Regions from separate parts of the Streptomyces sp. P9-2 genome, predicted to be linked through region 2. Evidence: riboswitches for the same ligand, from Rfam matches in the RefSeq annotation. Region 2 holds a riboswitch; each other region holds the start of a gene.
The links. Region 2 has a riboswitch for cyclic di-AMP ahead of ACQY0Z_RS27425 (M23 family metallopeptidase). Riboswitches for the same ligand answer to the same signal wherever they lie in the genome.

Region 1 (10,284 bases), 3.9 Mb from region 2:
CTCGGAGGCGGCGTGCGCGACGGCGAGCGAGACGCCGAGGATGGCGTTGGCGCCGAGCGAGCCCTTGTTGTCGGTGGCGTCCAGGTCGAACATCGCCTGGTCGATCAGGCGCTGCTCGGTGGCGTCGTAGCCGACGAGCTCCGGGCCGATCTGCTCGATGACGGCCAGTACGGCCTTCTCGACGCCCTTGCCCAGGTAACGGCCGGCGTCGCCGTCACGGAGTTCGATGGCCTCGAAGGCGCCGGTGGAGGCGCCGGACGGGACGGCGGCACGACCCGTGCTGCCGTCGTCGAGGCCGACCTCGACCTCGACCGTGGGGTTGCCTCGGGAGTCCAGGATTTCCCGGGCTACGACGACGTCGATGGACGGCACGAGCATCTCCTTCTTGGGATGTGACGCGGGTGAGCGGGGCCGCGGGGCCCTGCGAGTCCGAGCCTAACCGGCTCCGGGCGTTCGGCCATCTCGCCGCCCGCCTCATGGACAGAACAGAGCGTAAATTGTTTCCGTACGGAACAAAGCCGTCTCGGCAAACCGTGACCGGAATGCGTCCGGACATGACCCCGCCCCGGTGCGCACGGGGGAAGAAACGCACCGGGGCGGGGAGCCCGTGGGGGGACGGGAGGGACCTCGCGGTCTGCCCTTACTTGAGGTGCAGCTGCTGGCCCGGGTAGATGAGGTCGGCGTCGTCGACGATGTCGTCGTTCAGCTCGAACAGCTTCGCCCAGCCGCCCTCGACGTCGTGCTCCGCGGCGATCGAGCTGAGGGTGTCGCCCTTGACGACCTTGTACTCGCCGTCGCCCTTCTCGACCTTCTTGCCGGTCGGGGTGGTGACGGTCTTCTTCGCCGCCTTCTCCTCGGCCGGGGCGGCCGGGCGCTCGGCGGAGCGGGAGGCCTTCTCCTCGGTGCGCTCGGCGGGGGCCTCGGTCTTGGGGGCCTCGGCGGCGGCACCGCTGTACGGGGTGTTGGACAGGCCCGTGCCGCAGACCGGCCAGGCGCCCTTGCCCTGGCCCGCGAGGACCTTCTCGGCGATCTCGATCTGCTGCGCCTTGGAGGCCTGGTCGGCGGTGGCGGCGTACTGGGTGCCGCCGTACGCGGCCCAGGTGGAGGCGGAGAACTGCAGACCGCCGTAGTAGCCGTTGCCGGTGTTGATGGACCAGTTGCCGCCGGACTCGCACTGGGCGACGGCGTCCCACTCGGACGCGGTGGCCGCGGAGGCGGTGCCGGACGCCATCAGCGGGCCGGCGACGGCGGCGCCGGTGACACCGGCGATGGCGATGGCGCGGGTGGCCTTGGACGGACGACGGTGCTTGCCCTTGCCGGAAAACAGCATGGTTGGATCCCCTCACCGACGCCTACGAGGTGAGCTGTCGGGTTCGGGCCGGTTGAGTTGCCCGGCCACGTCCCTCACGGGACGCGGCTTCACCCCGAGCCGTACCGGACGTCAACCGTCCGGTCGCGGCACTTACCTGGGTCCCCCGCTCCTGCCTACGGCGCATGACGCGACGACTGTTCCCGTGCTGCCACTGGCAGGATTCGGCGTGGCGGCAGCCGGGGCCCGCGATGGCGAGCGGTCACGACCGTAAGCACGCGATCGGCGGAATTTCAAAGATGATCAGGGCCTCTGAGACCTATCTCTCACGGCCCTTATTACGGACATTCAGCTCTAATCGCTCCGTCAACTGCCGCCGCACGGGGGTGCCTTCTGCCACCCTTTTCCGACCGCTATTCGCCGGTTTCTGCGTCCACCAGGAGGCGCTGGCCGGGCAGGATGAGGTCCGGGTCGTCGCCGATGACCTGCTGGTTCTCGACGTAGAGGGCCGTCCATCCGCCGGTCAGGGCAAGGGAGTCGGCGATGGAGGCCAGGCTGTCGCCGGTCTGGACGGTGTAACGGTCATCGGAGATGCCCGCAGGCGTGTCCGCGGAGGGTGAGGCGTGCCGGCCGGACGACGGGGTCCCGGTACCCGCGGTCGCACCCTCCTCCGCGCTGACACCGCGATGGCGGCCCGAGCCGCCGTCCTCGGACTCACCGACGGCCGAAGAACCGGTGCTCTGCCCCGACTTGTCCGACTCGTCACCTCCGGGAGTGGCGGAGGTGGACGCGGAGGCGCCGGCGCCCGTGCCGCTCTTCGCCTCACCGGACGAACCGGACGTCGCCGACGGAGAGGGAGAAGCGGACGAATCACCGGATTCCGGCGAAGCGGACGGAGTGCTCGAGCCGCCGAGCCCGAGCAGGGAGTCGTCCCGGTCCTCGCCGGTCGGCACGCCCGGGTCGACGTTCGGGGACGCGGTGTCCTGGTTCAGACCCGTGAGCAGGCCGCAGGCGCGCCACTTGCCGACACCCTGGTCGGCGAGGATTCTCTCGGCCACGGTGATCTGCTGGTTGCGGCTGGCCGCGTCGGCGCTGGGCGCGAACTCCAGGCCGCCGTAGTTCTCCCAGTCGTCCTGGGTCAACTGCAGGCCGCCGTAGTAGCCGTTGCCGGTGTTCTGGCTCCAGGAGCCGCCGCTCTCGCACTCCGCGACCCGGTCCCACGTCTCACCGTCCGCCGCGCTGGCGGCGCCCGCACCGAGGAGCGGGATCGCGATCGCGGAGCCGGTCACCCCGGCGGCGACGAGCAGAGCCGGAGCCTGGCGGGGGCGACGGTGTCGGCCGTTCCCGGAGAGCATGCGGAAGCCTTTCACTCGGCAACAAGAACCGGCACGGGCGAGCAAAAGCGTGCAGCGCGCCGTACTTGATGGGTGAACGTATAGGCAGTCGATCACTTGTCACAAGTTCATGCCGTGCAGATCACATGAAGATCACAGAGTTGAGCATGCCTCAGGTTCCCGCACGCCGACCCCCGGGGAGGGACAGGAAGGTCAGGTCTGTCCCGAACTCCCCCTTGGATACGGAGGGGAGAATTCCACCGGAAGCGTGCGGAGTCCCCGCATGATGAGGCCGCCCCGCCAGCGCAGTTCGGACGGATCGGCGGCGAGGCGGAGGTCCGGAAGACGCGTCAGGAGCGTGGCGAGCGCCGTCTGTCCCTCCAGGCGCGCGAGCGGGGCGCCCAGGCAGTAGTGGATGCCGTGCCCGTACCCCAGATGCTGGTTGTCGCGGCGGCCCAGGTCCAGGGTGTCCGGGTCGGCGAACCGCTCCGGGTCCCGGTCGGCCGCGGCGAGCACGACGAGCACCGGGTCGCCGGTCTCGATCCGCTGCCCGCCGATGACGACCGGCTCCGTGGCGAACCGCCAGGTCGCCAGCTCCACCGGGCCGTCGTAGCGCAGCAGTTCCTCCACGCCGGTCTCCAGCAGCCCGCGGTCCCCCTCGGCCAGCGCCCGCTGCAGACGCTCCCGCTGCTCCGGGTGCGTGAGCAGGGCGTAGGTGCCGTTGCCGATGAGGTTGACGGTGGTCTCGAAGCCGGCGAAGAGGAGGATGAACGCCATCGCGGCGGCCTCGTTCTCCGTGAGGTGCTCGCCGTGGTCCGAGGCGCGGATCAGACCCGAGATGAGGTCCTCGCCGGGTTCGGGCTCGGCGGGCAGCGCCTCGCGCTTGCGGTGGATCAGCTCGGCGAGGTATCCGCGCATCTTCTTCACCGACCGCGCGACCCCGCCGCGCGGGCCGCCGCCGTGACGGATCATCATGCCCGCCCAGTCCCGGAAGTCGTCCTGGTCCTCGCGGGGGACGCCGAGGAGGTCGCAGATGGCGTAGATGGGGAGAGGGAAGGCGAAGTCGTGGATCAGGTCGGCGGTGCCGCTGCCGTTTGCGGCGAAACGGTCGATGAGGTCGTCGGTGAGTTCTTGCACGCGGGGTGCGAACTCCGCCACCCGGCGGGGGGTGAAGGCCTTGCTGACCAGTCGGCGGAGGCGGGTGTGGTCCGGGGGGTCGATGTTCAGCAGGTGCGTCATGAGGTCGGCCTGCCGTTCACCGGGGATCCCGGTTTTGCCCTTCGCGTGGGCGGGCTCGTCGTGGTGGGCGGGGTTCTTGGACAGGCGGTTGTCGGCGAGGGTTTGACGTGCGTCGGCGTAGCGGGTGACCAGCCAGGCGTGGACGCCGCTGGGGAGTTGCGTCTTGTGCACGGGGGCGTGTTCGCGGAGCCAGGCGTAGGCGGGGTAGGGGTTGGTGGCGAACTCCCAGGTGAACAGGTCAGGGGCGGGGGGTGACTGGTCGGGCATGGGGTGACCCTAACGGGGCGGGGGTTACGGGCCTGAGGGCCTGTGCGGGTGGGTGGGGGGCAGGGTGCGCAGTTCCCCGCGCCCCTTCGGGCCCTGACGGGCCTCGCTTCGGGGCCGTGGGTCCCTGCGGGGCCGTGGGGGCAGGGTGCGCAGTTCCCCGCGTCCCTGGGGGGTGGGTGGTTCGCGTCGTGGGGATGTGCGGGTGCGTGGGGGTTGCTCGCGCAGTTCCCCGCGCCCCTTCGGGCCCTGACGGGCCTCGCTACGGGGCCGTGGGTCCCTGCGGGGCCGTGGGGGTTGCTCGCGCAGTTCCCCGCGCCCCTGAGGGGGTGGTTCCTGCGCTTCTTGAGGGGCGGGGGTGTGGTACGCCTTCAGGGGCGCGGGGAACTGCGCGGACGGGGGTTCGGGGGCGGAGCCCCCGTGGCGGAGGGTTAGGCGTCCCCCGCCTTTTCGGTCGCGCGGATCGCGTCGCGGTACGCCCGGGCTGCCGCCCGGAGGGCCGCTTCCGCGTCCACACCCTCCCTCTCCGCCCTCGCGGCCAGCGAAAGCAGCTCGTAACCGACCCCCTCCCCGGAGGGGAGAGGAACAGCGAGGCCCGCCGAGCGGGCACGCGACGCCAGTTTCGTGGCCAGCGCCAACGCCGGCTGCCCCACAGGAACCCCGTCCGTGACGGACTCCCTCCGCTTCTCCTCCGCCTTCGTCCGCATCCAGTGCGCCTTGACCTCCTCCGGCGTCCGCGCCGTCTCCTCCCCGAAGACGTGCGGGTGCCGGTGGACGAGCTTGGCGACGATGCCGCCCGCGACGTCGTCGACGGAGAACGGCTCCTCCTCGTGCTCCTCGGCGATGCGGGCGTGGAAGACGACCTGGAGCAGCACGTCCCCCAGTTCCTCGCGCAGCTCGTCGCGGTCGCCGTCCTCGATGGCCTCGACGAGCTCGTACGCCTCCTCGATGCCGTACTTGGCGAGGCCCTTGTGGGTCTGCTGCGAGGACCAGGGGCACTCGGCGCGGATGCGGTCCATGACCTGGACCAGGTCGAGCAGGCGGGCGCCGGGGAGGTCGTAGGAGGCGGGGAGGAGTTCCAGCTCGGGCATGGTGACCCGGCCGCTGCCGGCCATCCGCGCCAGTCCGTCGGTGAGCGCGGGCTCGCCCTCGCCGGTGGCGACGACGACCACCGTGCGGCCGCCGGCGCAGGCGTCGACGACCTCCTCGGCGGTGGGCGCGGCCTCCTCGACGGTTATCCCGGCCTCGCGCAGGTAGGGCAGCTGCGGGTGGGCGCCGTCCGCGCACAGCACCCGGTCGGCGGCGTGCAGCGCCTGCCAGGCGGGCCAGGACAGCAGTCCTGGCGCGACCCGGTGGCTGGTGGTGAGCAGGACGACACGGCCGGGGGCGGGGCTGGTTGCGTTCACCCTTCGAAACTAGCCCACGTCACAGCCCCAGCGGCGGCCCGTCCACGGCGGTGACGTCCTTCACCCACGGGGTCTTGGCGTCGACGCGGCTGCTCTTCTGCGCGTCCCACTCGCCGTAGCGCGGGTTGAGGTCGACGTCGAGCTCCTTGCTCGCGTCGGACAGCGCCCTCCAGAACTCGGGGCTGCTGGTGTCGGTGCCGAGCTCCTGGGCGAGCTTCTGCGCCGTGACCTGGAGCCGGAGGTTGTCGTCGAGGCGCTGCGGCGGCACCCCGTACTGCTGGAGCCAGGCGGCCTCCAGCGCCTCCGCGCCGCCGGCCTGCTCCTCGAACTCGGCCCGCGTCCGCTGCACCTCGCGGTCGGAGACGGTCACCCCGGCGTCGCGCGCGGCGCGCTCCAGCACCCGGTCCAGCACCATGCTGTGCAGGGTGTCGCGGGTGAGGCCGCCGGTGCGGGCGATGGCCTGCTGGTACTGCGCGTCGTCCGGGACGGCCTCCCGCTGGGCGGCGCGCACCTCGTCGACGCGGTTCTCCAGCTGCGACACGGTGATCCGCTCCCCGCCGACCACGGCCGCCGCACCGGGGTGCGCGTCGTTCCCGCAGGCGGTGAGCAGAGGGGCCGCCGCGATCGCGGCGGTGAGGAGGAACGCGGTGCGACGACGGCGGTGCAAGGAAACCTCCTGAGGAGAGCTTGTGCGGCGGTGCACAAAGTCTTGCGGTGATCGATGGTAGGCATCGGCCAAGCTCTGGCCAACCCATTCGACCAACGATTCACGGCGACTTCCGGCACCGCCGCGCCCGCCGTCTCCCCCGCGCGGGCACGGCCGCGGCCTACCCGCGCACCTGCCCCAGCCACTGGAGGGTGCGCCGGATGTCCGCCGCGAGCGGGTGCCCGGGACCCTGGACGCGCTCCACGTCGTGGAGCAGCCGCACCAGCGTGTCGTGCGCGGCGGCCCGGTCGCCGAGGGCGAGCAGCAGATGCCCGATGCGGCGCCGTACGTCGTGGGCCTGCTGCGGGTCGCCCGCGGCCACGTACTGGTTCTCGTAGTACGGCAGCAGCGCCCGGTACTCGGCGAGGGCGGCCGCCGGGTCGCCGAGCTGCTCCAGGCACTGGGCGGCCTCGTAGCGGTGACGCAGGGACTGCGGGTCGGCCTGGCCGGCCTCGGCGGCGCGCTCGTCGGCGAGGCGGCGCAGCTCGGGCAGGGCGCGCCGGTACTGGCCGTCGTCGAGGAGCGTGGCCGCGTACTGCTTGCGCAGGGTGCGCACCACCGGGGAGTGCTCGCCGTGCTGGTCGGCGGCGACCGGGAGGATCGAGCCGAGGATGTCGACGGCCTGGGTGATGCGGCCCTCGCCGAGCAGCCGCTTCACCTCGTCGACGGCGGCGGCCACGTCGGCCTTCTCCGCCGTCGGCGCGGGCGGCGCGGCGGGCGCGGGCTGCGGCGCCGGCGTCCTGGCGCGGTCCGGCCAGGGGGCGTGCGGGCGCAGGAAGGGGCGGGTCGGGTCCAGCGGGGCGCCGGTGGGCGTGCCCCGGGAGGGCAGCAGCAGCGCCAGGTGCTCGTACACCTCCTGCGCGGAGTCCGGGCGGTGCTGCGGGTCCTTCGCGAGCAGCCGCAGCACCAGGGCCTCCAGCGCCTCCGGCACCTCGGGGCGCAGCCGGCGCACCGGCACGGGCGGCTCGTACAGGTGCCGGTGCAGCACCCCGAGCGCCGTGGAACCGGAGAACGGCACGTCCCCGCTGAGCAGTTCGTGCATCAGCACGCCGAGCGCGTACAGGTCGGTGTACGGGCCGACCGCGCCGCCCATCGCCTGCTCGGGCGCCATGTAGGCGGGCGAGCCGATGGGGGTGCCGGTGTGGGTCAGGCGCGTGGTGTCCGCGTCCATCACGGAGGCCACGCCGAGGTCGAGCACGGTGACCGTGCCGTCCTGCTTCACCATCACGTTCCGCGGCTTGAGGTCACGGTGGACGATCGGCACCGCGTGCACGGCGCTCAGCACGGCGCACAGCTGCGCGGCGACCGCGACCGACCACTGCCACGGGTACGGGTCGTGCTCGGCGAGGTGGTCGCCGAGGTCGGCGCCGTCGACGTACTGCATGACGAGGAACAGCTCCTCGCCCTCGCTGCCCGCGTCGTGCACGGTGACCAGGCCGGGGTGGTCGACCTGCGCGGTCACCCGGCACTCGCGCACGAAGCGGCGGCGCAGTTCCTCGGCCTCGTGTCCCGCCACCTTGTCGGGGCGCAGCAGCTTCACCGCCACGCGCCGGTCCAGCCGCTTGTCGTAGGCCGTCCAGACCTGTCCCATGCCGCCCTGGCCGATGAGCGTGGACAGTTCGTACCGTCCGGCGACGACCCGTCCCGTCGTCACGCTCACCGTCCGCCCTCGTGGTCACCCTGCGGCCGCTGCTGTCCGTCCTGCCGGCGCAGGTAGTCGCTGAGCTCGTCGAGCTCGGCGCGCACCTGGTCGATCCGGGCGGGCGGGGGCCCCTGCGGCGGCTGCGCCTGCGGCGGGGGCACGGGGGTGTGCGGGGCGGTGGAGGGCGGCACGGGGCCGGGGTACGGGGTGTGCGGAGGCTGGGGCTGCGAGAGGGACGTGGGCGTGTACGGCGAGGCCGGCTGCGGATAGCCGTAGGGCGTCGGGCCGCCGGGGGCGTGGACCGTGGTGGCGTGCGGGGACGGCGGTACCGGGCCGCCGTACGGGTTCTGACGCCGGGGCAGGCGGATGTCGACGGTCAGGTAGTACGCGCTTGCGCACGCGCCCAGGGCGAGCATGACGGCAAGGCCCACGTCGCCCCGCCAGTCCTCCTCGGGGACGGACCCGATCACGGCGATGCACGCCACGACCAGCGGGATGCTCACCCAGGCCGCTATCCAGTCGAAGACCCGTCCGCGCAGCACCGCGACCCGGAACAGCGGCACGGCGGTCAGCATGCCGCAGCACAACACCCCTGAGGCCGCGTACAGCACGCGCTGCGTGATGACCGATCCCGAGCTGGGTGGGGGCGGCGGCGCGCCGTGGCCGTACATGCTGCTCCTGGGCTGTGTGGCCGATGTGTGGACTCCGGTGGAGAGTCCGAGCGTATCGGCCCGGGGCGACAACCGGTCCGTGATGTACCGAACCGTTGTCGTACGGGGTGCGTTCGGAAGCCGCGGGATGCCGTACGGGAGCCGTTCCGGGAGCCGCGCGGCCGTCAGCCTGGGGCGATCGTGCCGTCCGTCAGGCCGTCGTACATCCCGCGCACGAGCTGCTCGCCGAGGCGTCCGGCCTCCCTGAGCGCCCTCTCGAACGAGTCCAGGGCCCGGAAGCGCTCGCCGTAGCGCCGCTGTTCGTCCGGCGCCAGGCGCGGGAGCTGGAGGCGGCGGACGTCGAGCCGGGTGGCGGTGGACGCGTAGCTGCTGGCCTGGCGGTGGTTGGCTGTGCCGCGCAGGAACCCGGCGAGGAACCACGCGTCGAGCGCCGCCGGGTCGGGGCGCAGCAGCACGAGGTTGCGGCCGAGGACGGCCCCCGCGGTCGTCTCGTCGACGACGCGGGCGACGGCCCCGCCGCCGAGCACGGGCAGCACGACGTCGCCCGGCTCGGTGAGCACCGGCTCCTCCTCGCTCTCCGGGAGCGTCCCGGAGGGCGCGGTCCCGGCCAGCACGTCGTGGTCGGTGAGCACGGGCACGCGCGCGTGGCCGCCGTGTCCGCCGGTGCGCATCACCAGCGCGCCCGCGCGCGCCAGTTCGCCGACGGTGGTGAGCGGGTGCCGCCCGGACGCGGCGGAGGACGGCACGGGCTCCGCGGGCGGCGGGGCCAGTTCGGCGGTCAGCCGCAGCGTCTCGTCGAGCCGCGCCCGAACGTCGGTGAGCCGGCCGGCGCCGTCGGTGTCCGCCGGGGGCGGCAGCCGGCGGGCGGGGGTCAGGTCGACGTCGTCGTCGAGGAGTTCGATGACCGGCACCGAACGGGCCGGGCCGGGCCGTTCCTCGACGGTGCCTTCCCGGTCGAAGGCTCGCCAGGCGTCCAGCACGGTCTTCCGCACCCCGGGCCAGTCGGGCCCGCCGCGTCCCTCGGCGGTGAACCGCCCGGCGTCGACGAGCAGCACCTCCGGCTGGGCGGGCGTCCGGTCGGGCCGGCGCAGCACCCACAGGTGCAGCGGCACGCTGTACGGGGGCGCGGCCCCGGCGGGCAGGGCGACGACGGCGCGCAGCGCGCCCCGGCGCAGCAGGTCGGCCCTGATCCTCCGTCCGGAGCGGCGGGACGCCACGGCGGGCGGCATCAGCATCACGGCGGTGCCGCCGTCCCTGAGCCGTGCGAGCGCGTGCTGCACCCAGGCCAGCTCGGACTCGGTGCGGGCGGGGAAGCCGTACTCCCAGCGCGGGTCGTAGGCGAGGTCGTCGTGGCCCCAGTTGCGCTCGTTGAACGGCGGGTGGCACAGCACGGCGTCGGCCCGCAGCTCCGGGTAGGCGTCGGCCCGCAGGGTGTCGCCGGCGGCGGCGTGCACGGGGGCGCGGGTGTGCAGGGCGAGGCGCAGGGCGGTGAGGGCGGCGAGCTCGGGCGAGCTGTCCTGGGCGTGGAGGCGCCGGTCGGGGCGGTCGGCGAGGGCGCGGAGCAGGGCGCCGGTGCCGCAGGCGGGGTCCAGGACGGTGGCGGGGGCGCCGGCGAGGTCGGCCATGAGGGCGGCGAGGTCGGGCGGGGTGAGCGTGTACTGGCGCGGGTTGGCGTCGAGGTGCCGGCCGAGCAGGAACTCGAAGGCGGGGCGG
Region 2 (10,284 bases):
GCCACCTCCGCCGCCTGGGCGCGTATCTGCAACGACCTGTGCCACCGGGTTTCCGAGCTGTACCCGGACCGGTTCGTGCCCGGCGCGATGCTGCCGCAGTCGCCCGGCGTGGACCCGGCGACCGTGGTCCCGGAGATCGAGCGGGCGGTGCTGGAGCTGGGCGCGGTCACCGTCAACCTCAACCCGGACCCGAGCGGCGGCCACTGGACCGCTCCCCCGCTGACCGACCGGTCCTGGTACCCGGTGTGGGAGAAGCTCGTCGAGCTGGACGTGCCGGCCATGGTGCACGTGTCCACCAGCTGCAACCCGGCCTTCCACACCACCGGCGCGCACTACCTCAACGCCGACACCACCGCGTTCATGCAGCTGCTCTCCGGCGACCTGTTCGCCGACTTCCCGGACCTGCGGCTGGTGATCCCGCACGGCGGCGGCGCGGTGCCGTACCACTGGGGCCGCTTCCGGGGGCTGGCGCAGGCGCTCGGCCGGCCCGAGCCGGAGGAGTCCCTGCTGCGGAACGTCTTCTTCGACACGTGTGTCTACCACCAGCCCGGCATCGACCTGCTGCTGGAGGTGATGCCCGTGGAGAACGTCCTCTTCGCCTCGGAGATGGTCGGAGCCGTGCGCGGGATCGACCCGCGCACCGGCCACCACTTCGACGACACCCGCCGCTACGTCGAGAAGGCGGGCCTCACCCCCGATGACCTGGCGGCCGTCGAGGAGCGCAACGCCCGGCGGGTCTACCCCCGCCTCGACGCCCGGCTGACCGCCCAGGGCCGCTGACGCCCGTCGTCCCCGGTCCCTCACCCCCCGCCGTCCCCGACCGTTCACCGCGGGCCGAGAATGCCCGCAGAAGCAAGGAGCCGCACCATGCACCACCTCGGAGTCGTCCACCGGACCGTCGACCGCGCCGACCCGGCCGCGGTCGAGGCCCTGTCGCGGTTCGGGGTCGCGACCGTGCACGAGGCGATGGGCCGCCTCGGCCTGATGCGCCCCTACATACGGCCCGTGTACGAAGGCGCGAAGCTGTGCGGCACCGCGGTGACCGTGCTGCTGCAGCCCGGCGACAACTGGATGCTGCACGTCGCCGCCGAGCAGGTGCGCGAGGGCGACGTGGTGGTCGCCGGCTGCACCACCGAGAGCGAGGACGGCTTCTTCGGGGAGCTGCTCGCCACCTCGCTGCGCGCCCGCGGCGCCCGGGGCCTGGTGATCGACGGCGGCTGCCGTGACGTGGACGACCTGCGCCGGATGGACTTCCCCGTGTTCTCCCGGGCGGTCAACGCCAAGGGCACCGTCAAGGCCACCCTGGGTTCGGTGAACGTGCCCGTGGTCGTGGCGAACGCCCTGGTCGTCCCGGGTGACGTGATCGTCGCCGACGCGGACGGCGTGGTGGTCGTCCCCGCCGCCCGGGCCGCCGAGGTCGCCGAGGCGTCCGCGCGGCGCGAGGCGGCCGAGGAGGGCAAGCGGGAGCGGTTCCGGGCCGGCGAGCTCGGCCTGGACATGTACGGCATGCGCGGCCCGCTGGCCGAGCTCGGCCTCACCTACGTCGACTGAATCCGAGGACCACGATGACCGACCACGACACCGCGGTCACCCCGGGCTGGCTCGACTGGTACCGGGGGCCGAGCAAGCCGGAGTTCGTCCTGCCGCCGGGAGCGGTGGACGCCCATTGCCACGTCTTCGGCCCCGCCGCCGAGTTCCCGTTCGCCCCGGAGCGCAAGTACACGCCGGTCGACGCCTCCAAGCACGACCTGTTCGCGCTGCGCGACCACCTGGGCGTCGACCGCAACGTGATCGTGCAGGCCACCTGCCACGGCGCGGACAACAGCGCCCTGGTGGACGCCCTGCACGCGGCCGGCGGGCGGGCCCGCGGGGTGGCGACGGTACGGCCGGACGTCACCGACGCGGAGCTGCGCCGGCTGCACGACGCCGGGGTGCGCGGGGTGCGCTTCAACTTCGTCCGCCGACTGGTGGACGCGGCGCCGCGCGAGGCGCTGGAGACCGTGGCCCGCCGGGTGGCGCCGCTGGGCTGGCACGTCGTCCTCTACTTCGAGGCGGAGGACCTGCCGGACCTGGAGCCGTTCTTCGCCTCCCTGCCGGTGCCGCTGGTCATCGACCACATGGGCCGCCCCGACGTCACCCGCAGCGCCGACGGGCCCGAGTTCGCGCGGTTCCTGCGGTTCGTGGCGGCGAACGACGTGTGGGTGAAGGTCTCCTGCCCGGAACGGCTGACGGTCTCCGGACCGCCCGCGCTCGACGGGGAGCGGAACGCCTACCGGGACGTGGTGCCCTTCGCCCGCAAGGTCGTCGAGGAGTTCACCGACCGGGCGCTGTGGGGCACCGACTGGCCGCACCCGAACCTGAAGAACCACATGCCCGACGACGGTCTGCTCGTCGACCACATCCCGCACATCGCGACCACCGCCGAGCAGCAGCGGGCGCTGCTGGTCGACAATCCCCTGCGTCTCTACTGGCCCGAAGAGGCCCGCTGACGTCACCCCCGGCCCGGTGAGACGGGTCCACCCTTTCCCAGGAGCGTGCAGTGCAGCACATCCGTACCACCAACGCGGCGAACCGGCTCGACCGGCTGCCGATCACGAAGTTCCACAAGCGGACCATCCTCGCGGTGGCCTTCGCCTACTTCTTCGAGTTCGCTGACATCAACACCTTCGCCATCACGGCGCCGGTGGTGCGCGAGCAGTGGGGCTCCGACGTGAACCACGTCGCGTACGTCACCTCGCTGTCCTTCGTGGGCATGTTCATCGGCGCCGTCGTGGCCGGCGGGCTGGCCGACCGGCTGGGCCGCAAACAGACACTGACCCTGACCACCCTGTGGTTCACGGTGTGGTCGTTCGCCTGCGTGTTCGCGTGGGACATCTGGTCCCTCGGCGTGTTCCGCGTGCTGACGTCGGCGGGCCTGTCGGCGATGACGGTCGTCGCCGTCGTCTACATCAGTGAGCTGTTCCCCAGCGCCAAGCGCGGCAAGTTCCAGGCGTACGCCATCGTCATCGGCATCTGCGGCACGCCCGTCACCAACCTGATCGCCTCCGCGGTGGTGCCGATGTCGGACTGGTCGTGGCGGCTGGTCTACCTCTGGGGGTCGCTGGGCGCGCTGTTCCTGTTCTTCGTGCGGCGGCTCGAGGAGTCCCCGCAGTGGCTGGAGTCGCGCGGCCGGCACGACGAGGCGGAGGCGGTGCTGACCCGCATCGAGGTCCAGGTGACGGCCGAGCACGGGCCGCTGCCCGAGGCGCAGCAGCCGAAGCCGAAGGGGCCCTCGGTCAAGCCGGGCCTGGGCATGCTGAAGGACAAGAAGTTCCTGTACCCGACGATCCTGCTGTCGGTCCTGTGGATCACCCAGACCATCGGCTTCTTCGGCTACTCCAGCTGGGCGCCGACCCTGCTGGCCGCCGAGGGCGTCAGCGTCGAGGACTCGATCTTCTACGTGGCCCTGACGACCGTGGGCGCGCCGCTCGGCTCGTTCCTCGCGGCGATGGTCACCGACCGCTTCGAGCGCAAGTGGTGCCTGGTGGTGTTCGGCCTGGTCATCGCCGCGTCCGGCCTGCTCTACGGCCTGACCTTCACCCCGGTGCTGATCGTGGTCTTCGGCTTCCTGGTCAACCTGTTCGAGCGCGGCTACACGGCCCTGGCGTACGCCTACGCCCCCGAGCTGTACGGCACCGAGGGCCGCTCGCTGGGCACGAGCATCGCCTACGGCCTGGGACGGCTGTCCAACGCGGTGGGCCCGCTGATGATCGCCGGCGTCTACAACGGCATCGGCTACCAGGCGGTGTTCATGGTCATCGCCGGCACCTGGACGCTGGGCGCGCTGGTCCTGGCGCTCTTCGGCCCGGCGACCCGACGCCGCCGGCTGGCGGCGGAGGCGGCTGCGGCGGCCGGGACGGGAGCGAAGTCGGTGACGGCGACGCCGTAAGCACGGCTGTCGCGCGCGGCGGGCGGACCGGAGACACCCCTCCGGTCCGCCCGCCGCGCGCGTCTCAGCGGTCGCCCGCCAGGTCGAGGTCGTTGCTGGGGGTCTCCTCGCTCCGTGGCGGGCTGCCGGTCTTCCATGTGCGGGGGACCGGGCGGGTGAGCGGGCGCCACCAGGGCTCGGCCGGCAGGTCGCCGCCCGGCTCGAAGGGGGCGCCCGGACGTGGGAAGGCGACGGCCTGGCCCACGGCTGCCGCTGCGTCCGTCATCCACTCCCCCGGCTCCGCCCACGGGTGCGGGGCGAGGTTGAAGGTGCCCCAGTGGATCGGCATCAGGACGCCGGCCGGGTCGCCGCCCTGGAGGTCCAGGTGGGTGCGGACGCCCTCCTCGGGGGTCATGTGGATGTCCGGCCAGAACTCGGAGTAGGCGCCGACCTGGATCATCGTCGCGTCGAACGGGCCGTGGGCGGCGCCGATGTCGCGGAAGCCCTCGAAGTATCCGGTGTCGCCGCTGTGGTAGATCCGGTGCCGTTCGCCTGCGACCACCCAGGAGGCCCACAGGGTGTGCTGGGTGTTGCGCAGGCCCCGCCCGCAGAAGTGCCGGGCGGGGGTCGCGGTCAGGGTGAGGCCGCCGACCCGCGTCGACTCCTGCCAGTCCAGCTCACGCAGGCGGTCCGCGGAGACGCCCCAGCGCTCCAGGTGCGCGCCCACGCCGAGGGGCACGGCGAACACGGTGTCCGTGCCGGCCAGTTCCTTGATCGTCGGCATGTCCAGGTGGTCGTAGTGGTCGTGGGAGATCACCACGACGTCCACCGGGCCGAGGGCCGTCAGCGGCAGCGGCACGGGGTGGAGGCGCTTGGGGCCGGCGAAGGGGAACGGCGAGCAGCGCTCACCCCACACGGGGTCGAACAGCACCCGCTGTCCGTCGATCTCCGCGAGGACGCTGGAGTGGCCCATCCATGTGAGGCGCAGCCCGGTCGCGGGCGGGCGGTTCAGGTCGGCGACGGTGGTGGGGTGCACCGGGATCGTCCCCCGCGGGGCGCGGCGGGAGCGGGAGTCCTTGTCCAGGAACTGCTTGGCCATGTCCCGTCCCGACCCGGAGGGACGCATACGGGCCGGGCCGCCCGGGTTCTGGAACACGCCGTTCGCGAAGTGCGGGGACCTGCGGATCCGCGCCATGCGCTCACCGGCCGGCTCCGCGCCGAAGGCCGGCGGCCGCAGGGCGGTCAGCCCCGCCCGGGGGGCGGATGAAGCGGCCACGGTACCTCCAGATGAAATCGCTCGGAGTTTCCATTATGTGCGGTGGCGCCTTCGGCGGGGGCGGTTGTGGAAACGGCCCGCGCCCCCGACTGCCGCCACGGGGGCTCCGCCCCCGAGCCCCCGATCGCGCAGTTCCCCGCGCCCCAAGGGCGTGATCCGCCCCGCGCCCTCAAAGACGCGCGAGAGCATCGCCCCATCAGGGGCGCGGGGAAATGCGCAACCAGCCACGAAGCGCCCGCGGAGGCCTGAGGCGTCGAGCTTCACGTGGGCCTCAGACGCGCGGGCACTACGCCCCAAAAGGGGCGCGGGGAACTGCGCGACCAGCCACGCACCCACCCGCACACGCCCCGCGGGACCAGCCACCCCGCGCGCCGAGCGGACCGCGCCTCACGCCACCTTCGCGATCCGCGACCGGATGTCCTCCGGGGACAGCGTCCCCTTCGCCGTGACGTGGTCACCCGACGACTCCCCCCGCAGGCGCCGGCCGATCCACGGCACCAGATACTCCCGCGCCCAGTGGACGTCGTCCCGCCGGATCTCCAGCGTGCCGCGAGGCGGCAGCGGCGGCCACGGCTGCTCGGGGTCCGCGGGCACCTTCAGACCGAGCGCGAGACCCGCGCGCAGCGCGACGCGGGTGTGCCCCTCGGGCGACAGGTGCAGCCGGTCCGCGTCCCACGCCCTGCGGTCCTGCACACTCCGCAGCGACCACAGGTCGAGCACCGGACAGCCGTACCGGTCGGCGACCGCCCGCACGTGCCCGTTGTACGTCGCGATCTTGCCGCGCAGATGCTTGAGCAGCGGGACCCCCCGGGTGTCGAACCCGGTGGTCACCATCACTGTCCCGGCCACCGCGGCCAGCTGCGCGACCGCCTTCTCGAAGCGCTCGGCCACCTCGTCCGGGTCGGTGCCCGGACGCAGGATGTCGTTGCCGCCGGCGCAGAAGGAGACCAGGTCGGGGGCGAGTTCGACGGCCCGGGGGACCTGGTCGGCCACGATCTGGTCCAGCAGCTTGCCGCGCACCGCGAGATTGACGTACCGGAAGTCGCCCTCGGGCCTGCGGTCGGCGAGCAGAACGGCGAGGCGGTCGGCCCAGCCGACGAACGCCCCGTCGGGGCCGGGGTCGCCGACGCCCTCGGTGAAGCTGTCCCCCACCGCCACGTACGACCCGATCACTGTTGCCTTGTCACTCTTCGAATCGTCTGCCACAGCCGGACATGATTCACCTTCGGATGTGACCTACGCGACCGTAGGCGGGGGTTGACGCGCGGTGAGATAAGCCACTTCAAGGTTTGGCCAAGCCAGGAATAGGTACGGCCCGGCGCGGACACGTGCCCGGACACGGACGCTGACACACCGGAGGCCGGGCCCCGTGGATCGGGGTCCGGCCTCAGGCGTGCGTGTCAGGAAGGGTGCCGCTCGGGTGTCAGATGGAGACGCCCTTGCCGCGCAGGTACGAGATCGGGTCCACGTCCGAGCCGTAGTCCGGGCTGGTGCGGATCTCGAAGTGCAGGTGCGGGCCGGTCACGTTGCCGGTCGCACCGGAGAGACCGACCTGCTGGCCGGCGCTCACCGTCTGGCCCGCCGAGACGGACAGCGAGGAAAGGTGGGCGTACTGGGCGTAGTGGCCGTCGTTCAGCTGGATGACGACCTGGTTGCCGTACGCGCCGCCCCAGCCGGCGGAGACGACGGTGCCGGCGCCGACGGCCTTCAGGGAGGTGCCGGTCGGGACGCTGAAGTCGACACCGGTGTGGTAGCCGCTGGACCACATGCTGCCGGCCACCTTGTAGGCGGTGCCGATGCCGCCGCCGGGCACCGGGGAGGTGAAGCCGGAGGCGGGGGCGGTCTGCGCGGACGCCTCGTCGGAGGAGGTCTCCTCGGCGGCCTTCTGCGCGGGCTGCTCGGCCGGCTTCTCGGCCTTGGGCGCGGCGGGCTTGGCGGTCTGCGGCGAAGTGGACTGCTGCGGCGCGCTCTTGGCGGCGGCCTTGCCGTCGATCGAGAGCTTCAGACCCGGGTGGATGAGCGACGGGTCGTCACCGACGGCCTCGCGGTTGTCCGCGTAGAGCTGCTTCCAGCCACCGTCGACGTGCTCGGCCTCGGCGATCTTGGCGAGGTAGTCGCCGGCCTTCACGGTGTACGTGCGGGTCTCGCCGTTCTTGTCGGCCTTGGCCTGCTGACCGGTGACGGACAGCGACTGGACCGAGGCCTCGGGGGCGGACTGCGGCGTCGCGGCGTGGGCGCCGGCGGCGCCGAGGAACGGCAGGGCGAGAGCGGCGCCACCGGTTCCGGCGACGGCGATGGAGCGGGTGAAACGCTGAGCCTTGGTGCGGCGGTGCTTACCCTTCGCGGGCATGTCGAATTCCTCTCCGGCGCCTACGAGGTGAGCTGTCGGGTGCGGACTGGAGATGTCCGGCCGCGTTGCTGCGCGGCTTAACCCCAAGCCTGTTTCCGGGGCCCGGAACAGGCAGTTGTACCTGTGGGTCCCCCGCTCCTGCCGTACGTCGGGTCAGTGTGTGCGGGCTCCGGGCGGCGGCAGGATTAGGCGTCCGTCCGGATCGGTTGGGAACGTAAGCGACCGCGACGCGGCGAAACAAGCGGGTGTTCCCGCGAACCCGCTTTTTCCGTGATCGAAAGGGGGAAATGACGTCACCGTGCGTCGATCTCGTGAGCGTCGCGCGGGCGAATTCCCTTGTCATGCAAGGGGATTACGTGGACATGGCGACAGCGTACGGTCACCGATATGACGATGCTCACGCGACCCCTCCTCAATTCCCTCCCTATGGGGGCACGTTCTCCTCAAGCTCCCCAATCGGACAGATCGCCCGTTTTGCATTCATGACGGACGGGACAGGTGACGCAATCGCGACATCTCGATCTTGGCGAGACCGGCCTGCAATCCGTCTCTCATGAACAAACAAAAAGCGACACAATCCAACGTCGCGGAGACCGCCGACAACTCATTGCCCCAGGCAGGCATGTCGTATCGTCGAGTGGTGCCCGTCGACGAGCCGCGGCGACGGCGCGGAGTGGGAGGAGCCGTCCGTGACGCAGGAGATCCCGTCGACCGAGCCCCAGCTGACCGGGGTGCGCAATTTCCGCGACGTGGGCGGGCTGCCCACGATGGACGGCCGGCGGGTGCGGCACGGGGTGCTGTTCCGCAGCGGTCACCTCGCCCACGCGACCGCGGAGGACGCCGCCTTCCTGGCCTCGCTCGGTCTGCACACCGTGTTCGACTTCCGTAACGCGGCCGACCAGAAGCTGGAGGGCCCGGACGTCACGCTGCCGGGCGTGCGCAACGTCAACCTGCCGCTGAGCGACCCGGCCGACGGCGCGGAGTTCTGGAAGATGGTGCGCGACGGCGACCTGGACCAGCTGCGCGCGATCCTCGCCGACGGCCAGGGCGCCGACCGGATGATCACCTCGTACCGCATGATCATCAAAGAGCGCACCTCCGAGCACTCCCAGGTGCTGCGCGCGCTCGCCGAGGACAGCGTGCCCACACTGATGCACTGCGCGGCCGGGAAGGACCGCGCGGGCCTGTCGGTGGCGGTGACGCTGCTCGCCGTGGGCGTGGAGCGCGACGCGATCGTCGAGGACTACCTGAAGTCCAACGCCAAGCACCGCCGCTACAAGGTGCGGCGCAGCGGCAGCTCCGCCGAGGCCTACTCCCCCGAGGTGATGGAGCTGCTCAGCCCGCTCTTCGACGCGCGCGAGGAGTATCTGGCGGCCGCCTTCGAAACGGTCGAGGAGACCTGGGGCGGCGTGGACGCCTACCTGGAGCAGGGGCTCGGGCTCACCCCGGCCCACCGGGAGCGGCTGCGCGAGCGCCTGCTCGACTGACACCCGACCCCCACCGGGGGGCCGCTACTTCTTCGGCGCGATCTCGAAGAGGAAGTAGATGAAGGCCGCGAAGACGTGTCCGACGACGATGTAGACGAACAGCCGGACCCACAGGGCCCGGGGGAACTTCTCCTCCATGTCCTTGCCGCTCACGGGGTCTCTCCAAGGGTCGGGCCCAGGCACAGGGTGGCCGTGGGACTCTGCAGCAGGGTGTGTACGAACAGCAGCTCGACCCCGTCGGGGTCCTGAGCGGCGATGCGGTGCGGGGTCAGCGAGTCGAAGTGGGCACTGTCGCCCGGGGACAGCCGGTGCAGGGTGTCCCCGAGGCGCAGCCGCAGCCGTCCCTTGAGGACGTACAGCCACTCCTCGCCGGGGTGGACGCGGACGATGTCGCCCTGGGAGCCGTGCGGCACATGGACCCGCAGCGCCTGCATGCCGCGTCCGGCGGCTCCGGCCTGCCAGTACGTCCAGCCGCCGGCCGCCGTGGGCTCCATGTCGGCGGCGCGCACCACGGCGTCCCGGTCGACCGCCGACTCCCCGAGCAGCTCGGAGACGGTCGTACCGTAGATGCGGGCGAGGGAGAGCAGCATCGGCAGCGAGGGCTGGCGCTGTCCAGTCTCCAGGCGGGAGAGGTGGGCGGGCGACAGGCCCGCCTGCCGGGCGGCGGCCTCCAGCGTCAGGGAGGCCCGCCGGCGCAGGGCGCGCAGCTGAGGAGCGACCGCGGGCAGGGCCTCGACAGGCTCGTCCCGCGGCTCGGTCTCGGAGGAGCTCATGCCCCCCATTGAGCACCAGGCCTTACCTCTGGGGCAATTTTCTTGCCCCAGAGGCAAAGCCCCCGCGTGGTCCCGAGCGGTCAGCGGTGGGCGACCGCCTGCTTCACCAGGGTCCTGCCGAAGTCCCAGATCAGCCCGCCCTCGTGGGCGTCGTCCATCACCGCGGTGAAGGCGTCCACGAACCGGTTCACGTCACCCTCGTCGACGATCAGCGGAGGGATCAGCTTGATGACCTCCAGATGGTCCCCGGAGACCTGCGTGAGGATACGGTGCCGCTGGAGCAGGGGGACGACCACCATCTGCGCGAACAGCCCCTTGCGGGCCGCCTGGAGCATGGCCCAGCGCGAGCGGAGCTTCAGCGAGCGGGGCCGGCCGAACTCGATGCCGATCATCAGGCCCCGGCCGCGGACGTCGGCGAGCAGCTCGTAGCGGTCGGTGAGGGCGGCCAGGCGGGTGCGCAGCAGGTCCCCGACGGCCCGTACGTGCGCCAC
Region 3 (10,284 bases), 5.4 Mb from region 2:
CCGGGGGCGGCGGCATCGAAGTGCTGCGGCGCTGCACGTCGTTGATGGGGGACCCGGAGCGGCCGGTGCGTTTCCTCGCGCTGTCCGTGTCGGACGCGGCGGAGGACGTCATCGGCGTCATCCGGGCCGGCGCGCGCGGCTACGTCACCAAGACGATCACGGGAGCCGACCTGGTCGACTCGATCTTCCGGGTGCAGGAGAACGACGCGGTGTTCTCACCGCGGCTGGCCGGGTTCGTGCTCGACGCCTTCGCGTCGACGGACGCCCCGCCGGTGGACGAGGACCTCGACCGTCTCACCCAGCGCGAGCGGGAGGTGCTGCGGCTGATCGCCCGCGGATACGCGTACAAGGAGATCGCGAAGCAGTTGTTCATCTCGGTGAAGACGGTGGAGTCGCACGTCTCCGCGGTGCTGCGCAAGCTGCAGCTGTCCAACCGGCACGAGCTGACCCGCTGGGCGACGGCCCGCCGCCTCGTCTGAGCAGCGCGGCCGAGCCCGGTCACACCACGCGTGTCGCCCCCGCGAACGGCATCTGGTCGACGGGGGCCACGCGGACCGGGGCCGAGGGGTTCGGGGCGTGGATCATCTGCCCGTTGCCGATGTAGAGGCCGACGTGGCTGATGCCGGAGTAGAAGAACACCAGGTCGCCCGGGAGGAGTTCGGACCGGGAGACGCGCCGGCCCGCGTCGATCTGCGCGTACGTCGTGCGCGGCAGGGAGACGCCGGCGGAGCGGTACGCGGCCAGCACGAGCCCCGAGCAGTCGAAGGCGTCCGGGCCGGTCGCGCCCCACACATACGGGCTGCCGAGCTTCTGGTGGGCATAGGCGACGGCCTGCGCGGCGCGCGCGTTCGGCGCCTGCGTCGGGGCGGCGTCCCGGGCCGTGCCGCCGGCCGAGCGGGTGGCGCGGTCGGAGCCGCCGGTGATCCGGGCGCGCTCCTCGGGCGACATCCGGGACAGCGCCTCGCGGGCGGCGGACAGCTTCTCGGCGATCGTCCGTTTGTGGCGGCCGAGTTCGGCCCGGCGGGCGGTGAGCGTCTTCACCTCGACGCGGGCCGCGCCGCGCAGCTTCTCGATCTCGCGGAGCTGGGCGCGCACCCGGCCCAGTTCGGCGTGGTGGCGGCTGCCCGCGCGCTCGGCGAGGGCCGCACCGTCGAGGTAGGCGTCGGGGTCGTCGGACAGCATCAGCCGCAGGGCGGGGTCGAGGCCGCCGGCACGGTACTGGGCCGCCGCGACCGTCCCCAGGGTTTCCCGGGCCTTGTTGAGCCGCGACTGGGCGCGGGCCGTCTCGTCCTGGAGGTCGCGCAGCCGCTGCCGCGCCGTGTCGGCCTTCTCCTTGGCGCCGTTGTACTTCTCGGTGGCGACCTCGGCCTCGCGGTACAGGCGGTCCACGTCGGCGCCGGAGGGTGTCGGCCGCGGTGCCGCGTGTCCCGCTCCGTCGAAGCCGGCCGCGGTGGCCGCTCCGGCGAGGACGACGGTGGCGGCCGCGCGGGCCGTGGTGCCGCCCACCGGGCGCTGCCGTGTCCTGCGGTGCGCTGCCACCCTCGGTGCCGTCCTTCCCGCTGACGCCCGCCGGCGCCGGAAGTCCCTCCGGTGGTCCGGCGGCGGGGTGACAGGGGAGCCGTCCGCCGCCGGACCCTTTCTTCGGCGGTGGTGTCCGGCCGCCGCTCCTGGCCCGAGCGGCGATGCAGAGCCGGTCACCTGGGGCAGGACGCTAGGCCCGGCCGCGCGGCGCGGGATGCGGGTTGTGCGGAAGTGTTGCCCATGGACCGCCGGGTGACCGTAAGTGACCGTCGAATCGTGTACGGCGCTTCGTTCTCACTCAGGGTGATGACCGATGTGGTGAAGGCGGGAAGGGCGAGGGCGGCGGAATGCTATGGGACGCCCCTGGCTAGGCTCCGGCCTCATGGACGTACTCATCCACCTCTTCGTCGGCCTGCACATCATCGGCATCGCGTCGCTGCTCGGCGGCTTCCTCACCCAGATGAAGGCGATGGGCGCGGGCACCGCCCGCTTCGTCCCCGCGATGCTGCACGGCGCGCTGACGATGCTGGTCACCGGCGTGATCCTGGTGGGCCTCAACCAGGCCCAGGACTACTCCGTGGACAACATCAAGATCGGCGTGAAGCTGGCGCTGCTGATCGTGATCCTCGGCCTGGTCTATGTGAAGCGGGACGAGGAGAAGGTGGACAAGGGCGTCTTCGGCCTGGTCGGCCTGCTGACCGTGGCGAACATCTTCATCGCGGTCCTCTGGACCTGAGCCGCGTCCCCGGAACGCCGGGGCCCGCCCTCGACACGGAACCGCCGACCGAGCCTCTCCGGCCCGGTCGGCGGTTTTCGTATGTGCGCCCTCTGCGTCCTCTGCGTCCTGTGCGCCCGTGCCGTCAGGCCGGCCGGACGATGCTGTGGATCGCGGAGTCGCCGTCGTAGAAGATCGACTCCTCGCGGACGTACGTGCCCGGCTTCGGGGCGTGGATCATCATGCCGTTGCCGATGTAGAGACCCACGTGGGTGACGTCGTCGTAGAAGAAGACCAGGTCACCGGGCTGCGCCTGGGACACCGGGACGGTGGTGCCGGCGTTCACCTGGTCGTAGGTGGTGCGCGGGAGGGAGACGCCGGCGGCCTTCCAGGCGGCCTGGGTCAGCCCCGAGCAGTCGTAGGAGCCGGGACCGGTCGCGCCCCAGACGTACGGCTTGCCGATCTGCGCGCGGGCGAAGGCGAGGGCCTTCTCGGCCTTGGTGCCGTACGACGAGTCGGCGGGCGGGGTCTCGGTCGAGCCGGACCCGGATCCGGACCCGGTGCCCTCCGAGGTGCCGCCGCCCTGCTGCGCGGCCTCCTCGCGGGCCTGCTCCTGCTCCGCCTGCTGCCGGGCCAGCTCCGCGGCCTTGCGGGCGGCCGCCTCCTGCTTGCGCTTCTCGATCGCGGCGAGCCGCGCCTTCTCCTCGGCGGTCAGCTTCGACAGCAGTTCGCGCGCGTCGGCGAGCTTCTTCTGGACGGTGGCCTTCGCCGTTTTCAGGTCGCCCTGCGTCTCGGTGAGCGTTTGGAGGCTCTCGGTGGCCTCCTGCCGCTTCTTCATCGTCTCGGTCTGCTGGGTGACGTAGTCGTCGACCGCCGCCTTCTGGCGGCCGGTCATCCGGTCCAGCACCTGACGCTGGTCGAAGATGTCCTGCGGGGTCTCCGCGAGCAGGAACGTCGCGGTGTCGGGCATGCCCGCGCCGGTGCGGTACTGGGCAGCCGCGTAGGAGCCCAGCTCGGCGCGCGCCTCGTTCAGCTTCTGCGTGCGCTGCGCCACGTCGTCGAGGAGGGTGTCGACGCGCTTGCGCTGCTTGGTGGTCTTCTCCTTGGCCGCGTTGTACTTCTCGGTCGCCGACTCGGCCTGCCGGTAGAGGTCGCCGACCTTCTTCTCCACCTCCTCCAGGCTCGGCCGGTCCTCGCCGGGAGAGGCGTTGGCCGTCTGGGAGAGCAGGGCCACAGAGGTGAGCGCGGCCGTGGCGAGGGCCGGGGTGCGTATGCCTGCCACGCGCGTGCCGGGGGTGCGCGACTTGCGGTGCGACGCCAAGGGAGGCGACTCCTTCCGGTGCTCCGCCTACCGGGTTAGCTGTCGGGTTCGGGCGGGTGGAAGGGTTGCCCTACGGCCTCTCCGAAGAGTGGGCCGATTCACCCCAAGTCTCGGTGGGTCCCCGGCTCCGGCTGCCCTGGCGGACAGTGACGGACTCGGCGGGGGCCGCGCGGCCCGGCGAGGTTCGCCGGCGGGGGACGAGCGGCCCGGACGGCACGGTAGCCAACTGGTGTGGTCCTTGTGAAGGTTGATGGGTGATATGCCCGATACATTTTCGTGACCTTCTTGGGGATGTCACGCACGGTGAGGCGCTGACCGTGGAGGGTGCCCGCCGGGGCGCCCCCGCGAGGGGCCGGGGGATGTTCCCGGGGCGGGCCCGGGTTGTCGGTGGAGCGCCCTAGACTCGGAGAGCGATGAGCAGCCTCTTTGACGACAGCTTCCTGGCGGACCTCCAGGCCCAGCGCGGCCCGGCGGACGAGCCCCCGCCGCCGCCCGAGGACGAGCACGCCCCGGAGCCCCTGCCGGACGACCTGTTCGGCGGGAAGTTCGACGTGCCCCCGGAGCGGGACTCCTACTACCGGGACGGCGCCCCGCGGCCGGTGATCGACTCCGCCGCGCTGCTCGAGGGGCTGAACGACAACCAGCGCGCCGCGGTCGTGCACTCCGGCTCCCCGCTGCTCATCGTCGCCGGTGCCGGGTCCGGCAAGACCCGTGTGCTCACCCACCGCATCGCCTACCTGCTCGCCGAGCGGGACGTCCACCCGGGCCAGATCCTCGCGATCACCTTCACCAACAAGGCCGCGGGCGAGATGAAGGAGCGCGTCGAGCAGCTCGTCGGGCCCCGGGCGAACGCGATGTGGGTCATGACGTTCCACAGCGCGTGCGTGCGCATCCTGCGCCGCGAGTCCAAGAGGCTCGGCTTCACGTCGTCCTTCTCGATCTACGACGCCGCCGACTCCAAGCGTCTGATGGCCCTGGTCTGCCGCGACCTGGACCTCGACCCCAAGCGCTTCCCGCCGAAGTCCTTCAGCGCGAAGATCAGCAACCTGAAGAACGAGCTGATCGACGAGGAGGACTTCGCCGCGCAGGCCACGGACGGGTTCGAGAAGACCCTCGCCCAGGCCTACGCGCTCTACCAGTCGCGCCTGCGCGAGGCGAACGCGCTGGACTTCGACGACCTGATCATGACGACGGTCAACCTGCTCCGTGCCTTCCCGGACGTCGCCGAGCACTACCGCCGCCGCTTCCGGCACGTCCTGGTCGACGAGTACCAGGACACCAACCACGCCCAGTACGCCCTGGTGCGCGAGCTGGTCGGGGGCGCCTCCGAGCACCCCGTCGACGTGCCGCCGGAGGCCGAGGTGCCGCCCGCCGAGCTGTGCGTGGTGGGCGACGCCGACCAGTCCATCTACGCCTTCCGCGGCGCGACCATCCGCAACATCCTCCAGTTCGAGGAGGACTACCCGGACGCGACGACGATCCTGCTCGAGCAGAACTACCGCTCCACGCAGACGATCCTCTCCGCCGCCAACGCCGTCATCGAGCGCAACGAGTCCCGCCGCCCGAAGAACCTGTGGACCAACGCCGGCACCGGCGCGCTCATCACCGGCTACGTCGCCGACACGGAGCACGACGAGGCGCAGTTCGTCGCCGACGAGATAGACCGCCTCACGGACGCGGGCGAGGCCAAGGCCGGCGACGTCGCCGTCTTCTACCGGACCAACGCGCAGTCCCGTGTGTTCGAGGAGATCTTCATCCGCGTCGGCCTGCCCTACAAGGTCGTCGGCGGCGTGCGCTTCTACGAGCGCAAGGAGGTCCGGGACGTCCTGGCCTACCTGCGGGTGCTGGCCAACCCCGAGGACTCGGTGCCGCTGCGCCGCATCCTCAACGTCCCCAAGCGCGGCATCGGCGACCGCGCCGAGGCCATGATCGACGCGCTCGCCCAGCGGGAGAAGATCAGCTTCCCGCAGGCGCTGCGCCGCGTCGACGAGGCGTACGGCATGGCCGCCCGGTCGGCGAATGCGGTCAAGCGGTTCAACACGCTGATGGAGGACCTCCGGACGGTCGTCGAGTCGGGTGCCGGACCGGCGACGGTGCTGGAGGCCATCCTCGAACGCACCGGCTACCTCGCCGAGTTGCAGGCCTCCACCGACCCGCAGGACGAGACCCGCATCGAGAACCTCCAGGAACTCGCGGCCGTCGCCCTGGAGTTCGAGCAGGAGCGCGGCGAGGGCGAGACCGGCACGCTGGCCGACTTCCTCGAGCAGGTCGCCCTGGTCGCCGACTCCGACCAGATCCCCGACGAGGAGGACGGCGACGGCGTCATCACGCTGATGACGCTGCACACCGCCAAGGGCCTGGAGTTCCCGGTCGTCTTCCTCACCGGCATGGAGGACGGCGTCTTCCCGCACATGCGCGCCCTCGGCCAGACCAAAGAACTGGAGGAGGAGCGCCGCCTGGCCTACGTCGGCATCACGCGTGCCCGGGAGCGGCTCTACCTCACCCGGTCGGTGATGCGCAGCGCCTGGGGCCAGCCGTCGTACAACCCGCCGTCGCGGTTCCTGGAGGAGATCCCGGCCACGCACCTGGAGTGGAAGCGGACCGGCGCGAGCGGTCCCGTGGCCTCCGGCGCGGTGTCCGGGGTGGCGGCGTCGCTGTCGTCGTCCCGCTCCCGCTCGTCCGCGTCGGGCGCGTCCGGCTTCGCGACGCGGCGCACCTCGGAGAAGCCCGTGGTGTCGCTGGCGGTCGGGGACCGGGTCACGCACGACCAGTTCGGCCTGGGCACGGTCGTCGCGGTGAAGGGCACGGGGGCGAACGCGGAGGCGACGATCGACTTCGGCGACGAGAAGCCCAAGCGGCTGCTGCTGCGGTACGCGCCGGTGGAGAAGCTCTAGCGGTCCGCGGACCGAGCGGCCCGTCGTGGGGCCGGGGTTCGCCCCGGTGCCGCGACGGGCACCGGATCAGGGTCGGCCTACGTGGGTTCGTTTACGTGGGTTCCAGGCCGTGGCTGCGGAACCAGGCCAGCGGGTCGATCGCCGAGCCGCCGCCGGGGCGGACCTCGAAGTGCAGGTGCGGGCCGGTCGAGTTGCCGGAGTTCCCGGAGAACGCGATCTGGTCGCCGGCCTTGACGGTCGCGCCGGAGGGCACCTGGTAGCTGGAGAGGTGGCAGTACCAGGTCTCCGTGCCGTCCATCGCGGTCACGATCAGCATGTTGCCGTAGGCGGAGTTGTACTGCGTGCGCACCGTGCCGTCGGTCGCCGCCAGCACGGGCGTGCCGTACGAGACGGGGAAGTCGATGCCGGTGTGGAGGGACATCCAGTTGATGCCGGACTGGCCGTAGTAGGCGCTGAGTCCGTGCTGCGCCACCGGGAGCGCGAACTTCGGGCGGAGCCGCTCCTTGCGGGCCGCCTCCTCGGCCGCCCGCCTGCGCTCCAGCTCCTGCTGGGCCTTGAGGTCGATGCGGCCCTGGGCGCGGCTGGCCCGGTCGGCGAAGTCGTCGGCGCCGGCGGCGAGGCTCTCGAGCTGGGTGTCCAGCTTGACGTTGGCGACGGAGGGCTGGACGGGCTGGGCATCCGCGGCGGTCGTCCGCGCGTCCTGGCCGCCTTCTTCGGACAGATCGCCGACCGAGGCGGCCGCGATGCCGGCGACACCCATCACGCAGGCCGAGGGCACGGCCACGGTCAGCAGCGCGGAGCGCTTGGGCGGGGTGCGGCGGCGGGAGCGGGACCCGGAACGGGAGGCGGCGCGCGGTGCGGGGGTGACCTCTTCCTGCTCGTCGAGGAGGGAGACGGCGGGCAGTTCGCCGGTGTCGGCCGGTTCACCGGCCCCGGGTTCGTCCGGACCGGGCTCCCCGCGGTAGGCGTCCTCCGCGTAGGGCTGGTCGGGCGCGTCCTGCTCGTAGGACTCCTGGGAGAAGCTCTCCTGGGTGAAGTCCTCCTGCGCCGCGACGTTCTCGTGCCCCGCGAAGTTCTCCTGGTTCCCGAAGTTCTCCTGCTCGTACGGCTCGCCGCCGTACTGCGCGTCCGGTGCGGGTGTCTCGCCGCCGTCGGTGTTCCACTGGGTGGCGTCGTAGACGCCGCTGTCGAAGGTCTGCGTGCCCCAGTCCCACTGCTGGGTCGGGTCCGCGGGCTGCTCGGCCGGGAGCCACGCGTTCGCGTCCCACTGGCCGGTCTCGGTGGACCCGCCCTGCTGGGGGATCACCGCCATCGGCTGCTCGCCGGTGGTCCAGGCGGTCGTGTCATGACCGCCGGTCTCGTACACGGCCTGCTGGAAGGCGTAGGCGTCGTAGTGCCCGGTGTCCTGCGCGCCGGCCGTCCACTGGCCGGTGGTCCAGGCGGCCTGCGCGGGGTCCTCGCCCGGCATGCTCCCGAAGAGGGGGTCGGCGGCGAAGGTGCCGGCGGCGTGCTCGCCGGTGCCGTAGTAGGTGGCGTCGTAGCCGCCGTAGGAGGTGACGTCCCCGTACGGGACCTCCTGGCTGCCGTACGACGCGTAGGGCGCCGAGGCGGCATCGGAGGCCGGAGCCGGGGTCATGGTCCCCGACGGGTGACGGTCGTTCACCAACTTCTCTTTCGCCTCGACAACAGGGGCTGCCAGAGCAGTGCGGCGACTGTACCCGGCGGTATGCGGGCGCGACAATCTTCCGCAGGTTTCGCGGCCGCAGGAAACGGGCATTCGGTCGGGTTTTGGCGGTCGGCGGGCGCGGTCTTGGCTCTTTGTTCGACGAGTGTTCGAGATTGTGAGGCGCGGGCGTCGGCAAGTCGGCCGTCCCTGACCGATGTTGTTCGCTTGTGGACGCGAAAGATCGCTCGGTCCGGGGTGAGGGGTGCGGGCGTGTCGTGAGCCCCCGTGTCTCAGGCGACCGTGAGGCCGTTCGCCCGTCCGCCGGACGGTTCACCCGGATGCGCCGTGTCCAGCGCCTCCCGGATGCCCGTCGCCACCGCCGGGTGCACCGGCAGCGCCAGGTGCCCCACACCGCTCACCCGCACGTTGACCGCCTTGAGGTCCGGGTGCTCGATGCACGCGTTCTCCAGCGGATCCATGATGTGGTCGAGGTCGCTCCAGAACGCCACGAAGTGCGTACGGCACCCGGGCGCGGGCCGCGCCAGCTCCTCCAGCACCGGGGACCCCGGACGCATCTGCCGCACGATCGGATGGGCGTTGGCCAACGGCGCCACCCGCGTGCCGGAGTGCGGGGTGCCCAGCGTGACCAGCGTCCGCACCCTGCGGTCACCGCCCAGCCGCTGCACGTAGTACCGCGCGATCAGCCCGCCGAGGCTGTGCCCCACCACGTCCACCTGCTCGCTCCCCGTGCGCTCGCAGACCTGCTCGACATGGCGTCCGAGCAGCTCGGCCGCCGTGCGGATGTCGCACGTCAGCGGGGAGTAGTTGAGCGACTCGATCTGCTGCCGGCCGTGCTGGGCCAGGCTGCGGCGCAGCAGGACGAAGACCGAGCGGTTGTCGATGAAGCCGTGCAGCAGCACGACCGGGGGCTTGGCCTCCGTCGGCAGCTGCGCCGTCCCCTCCGGGGCGGTCAGCGCGGAACGGTCGGGGCCGCGCCGCTCCTGGATGATTCCGGCGGGATAGAGGAGGACATGGCCCGCCAGGATCGCCAGCTCCAGGGCGGTCGCCTTCAGCAGGCTCACGGAGAGATCCGCCAGCCGGGCCGGCAGAAGGCGCCGGCAGAGGGGCAGGAACGGAAGAGCTGCCTGGGTGACCTTCATGGCCGACCTCCTGTCGGCACGCGAGGGGACAGCCTCGTCCCCCGTGTGCCCTCGTGGAATGGCGCTCCGAGTGCGGTCGACGGTGCGCGCCGGTGAAGCGCGGACGGTGCGCGGTGGTGGGTCGACCTCGAGGCGCATCCCTTATGCGCATGTTCCCACTGTTGTCCGTGTGTCGCATGAGCACTCGGCTGCGGGGCCGGGCCCGGGAACGCTGCGCGACGGACGTGTCCCACCGTGTGATTTCCCCCTCCCTGTGCACCGTGAAACTGCCGGTTGCGGGATGCTGGAGATAACGTTCGTTCACTTCTGCGGCCGGTTCGGGCCGGGGAATCCGTGCGATGTGTGCGGTACTGGTCGATACGGATGGATGTAGTCGCTTCATGGAGGCAGTGATGGGTGTGGCAGCCGGTCCGATCCGCGTGGTGGTGGCCAAGCCGGGGCTCGACGGCCACGATCGCGGGGCCAAGGTCATCGCGCGGGCCCTGCGCGACGCCGGTATGGAGGTGATCTACACCGGGCTCCACCAGACCCCCGAGCAGATCGTCGACACCGCGATCCAGGAGGACGCCGACGCGATCGGCCTGTCCATCCTCTCGGGCGCGCACAACACGCTGTTCGCGAAGGTCATCGACCTGCTGAAGGAGCGGGACGCGGAGGACATCCTCGTCTTCGGCGGCGGCATCATCCCCGAGGCGGACATCCCCCCGCTGAAGGAGAAGGGCGTCGCGGAGATCTTCACGCCGGGTGCGACCACGGCGTCCATCGTGGACTGGGTACGGGCGAACGTGCGGCAGCCTGCGGGGGCGTAGGAGCAGGCGCGGGGGCGCTGCGGTGGGCGTTCCCGCCGGGCAGTCCCAGGCGGGCGCGATGAGGGCGTGCGGTGCCGGTGCGGCGAAGGCCGCGGGGCCTGGTGCTTGCGGTGTCCGCCGGGCGGGAGCCGTTGGCGCCGGGGTGACGACGGGCGGCGGGATGCCGGTCTCCGGGCGTCGGCGCCGAGGACGTCCACC

Region 1: it holds a riboswitch for cyclic di-AMP, as region 2 does, so the genes downstream of both, ACQY0Z_RS10100 (transglycosylase family protein) here and ACQY0Z_RS27425 (M23 family metallopeptidase) in region 2, are expected to answer to the same signal.
Region 3: it holds a riboswitch for cyclic di-AMP, as region 2 does, so the genes downstream of both, ACQY0Z_RS03155 (C40 family peptidase) here and ACQY0Z_RS27425 (M23 family metallopeptidase) in region 2, are expected to answer to the same signal.

Annotation. Positions count from the first base shown of each region.
Region 1 is NZ_CP192633.1:2,137,689-2,147,972, reverse strand. Features, by position in the region: gene eno (phosphopyruvate hydratase) at 1-372, opposite strand, end outside; gene ACQY0Z_RS10100 (transglycosylase family protein) at 641-1,330, opposite strand; cyclic di-AMP (ydaO/yuaA leader) riboswitch at 1,335-1,503, opposite strand; gene ACQY0Z_RS10095 (transglycosylase family protein) at 1,723-2,664, opposite strand; gene ACQY0Z_RS10090 (cytochrome P450 family protein) at 2,857-4,149, opposite strand; gene ACQY0Z_RS10085 (nucleoside triphosphate pyrophosphohydrolase) at 4,578-5,552, opposite strand; gene ACQY0Z_RS10080 (SurA N-terminal domain-containing protein) at 5,572-6,219, opposite strand; gene ACQY0Z_RS10075 (protein kinase domain-containing protein) at 6,380-7,876, opposite strand; gene ACQY0Z_RS10070 (hypothetical protein) at 7,915-8,571, opposite strand; gene ACQY0Z_RS10065 (N-6 DNA methylase) at 8,736-10,284, opposite strand, start outside.
Region 2 is NZ_CP192633.1:6,068,674-6,078,957, reverse strand. Features, by position in the region: gene ACQY0Z_RS27455 (amidohydrolase family protein) at 1-780, shown strand, start outside; gene ligK (4-carboxy-4-hydroxy-2-oxoadipate aldolase/oxaloacetate decarboxylase) at 868-1,551, shown strand; gene ACQY0Z_RS27445 (amidohydrolase family protein) at 1,566-2,489, shown strand; gene ACQY0Z_RS27440 (MFS transporter) at 2,540-3,928, shown strand; gene ACQY0Z_RS27435 (MBL fold metallo-hydrolase) at 3,993-5,183, opposite strand; gene ACQY0Z_RS27430 (SGNH/GDSL hydrolase family protein) at 5,571-6,356, opposite strand; gene ACQY0Z_RS27425 (M23 family metallopeptidase) at 6,607-7,533, opposite strand; cyclic di-AMP (ydaO/yuaA leader) riboswitch at 7,538-7,702, opposite strand; gene ACQY0Z_RS27420 (tyrosine-protein phosphatase) at 8,223-9,020, shown strand; gene ACQY0Z_RS27415 (DUF6126 family protein) at 9,045-9,173, opposite strand; gene ACQY0Z_RS27410 (helix-turn-helix domain-containing protein) at 9,170-9,793, opposite strand; gene ACQY0Z_RS27405 (aspartate aminotransferase family protein) at 9,874-10,284, opposite strand, start outside.
Region 3 is NZ_CP192633.1:685,754-696,037, reverse strand. Features, by position in the region: gene ACQY0Z_RS03170 (LuxR C-terminal-related transcriptional regulator) at 1-479, shown strand, start outside; gene ACQY0Z_RS03165 (C40 family peptidase) at 499-1,539, opposite strand; gene ACQY0Z_RS03160 (hypothetical protein) at 1,904-2,257, shown strand; gene ACQY0Z_RS03155 (C40 family peptidase) at 2,382-3,557, opposite strand; cyclic di-AMP (ydaO/yuaA leader) riboswitch at 3,582-3,718, opposite strand; gene pcrA (DNA helicase PcrA) at 3,971-6,451, shown strand; gene ACQY0Z_RS03145 (M23 family metallopeptidase) at 6,543-8,087, opposite strand; gene ACQY0Z_RS03140 (esterase/lipase family protein) at 8,408-9,277, opposite strand; gene ACQY0Z_RS03135 (cobalamin B12-binding domain-containing protein) at 9,670-10,086, shown strand.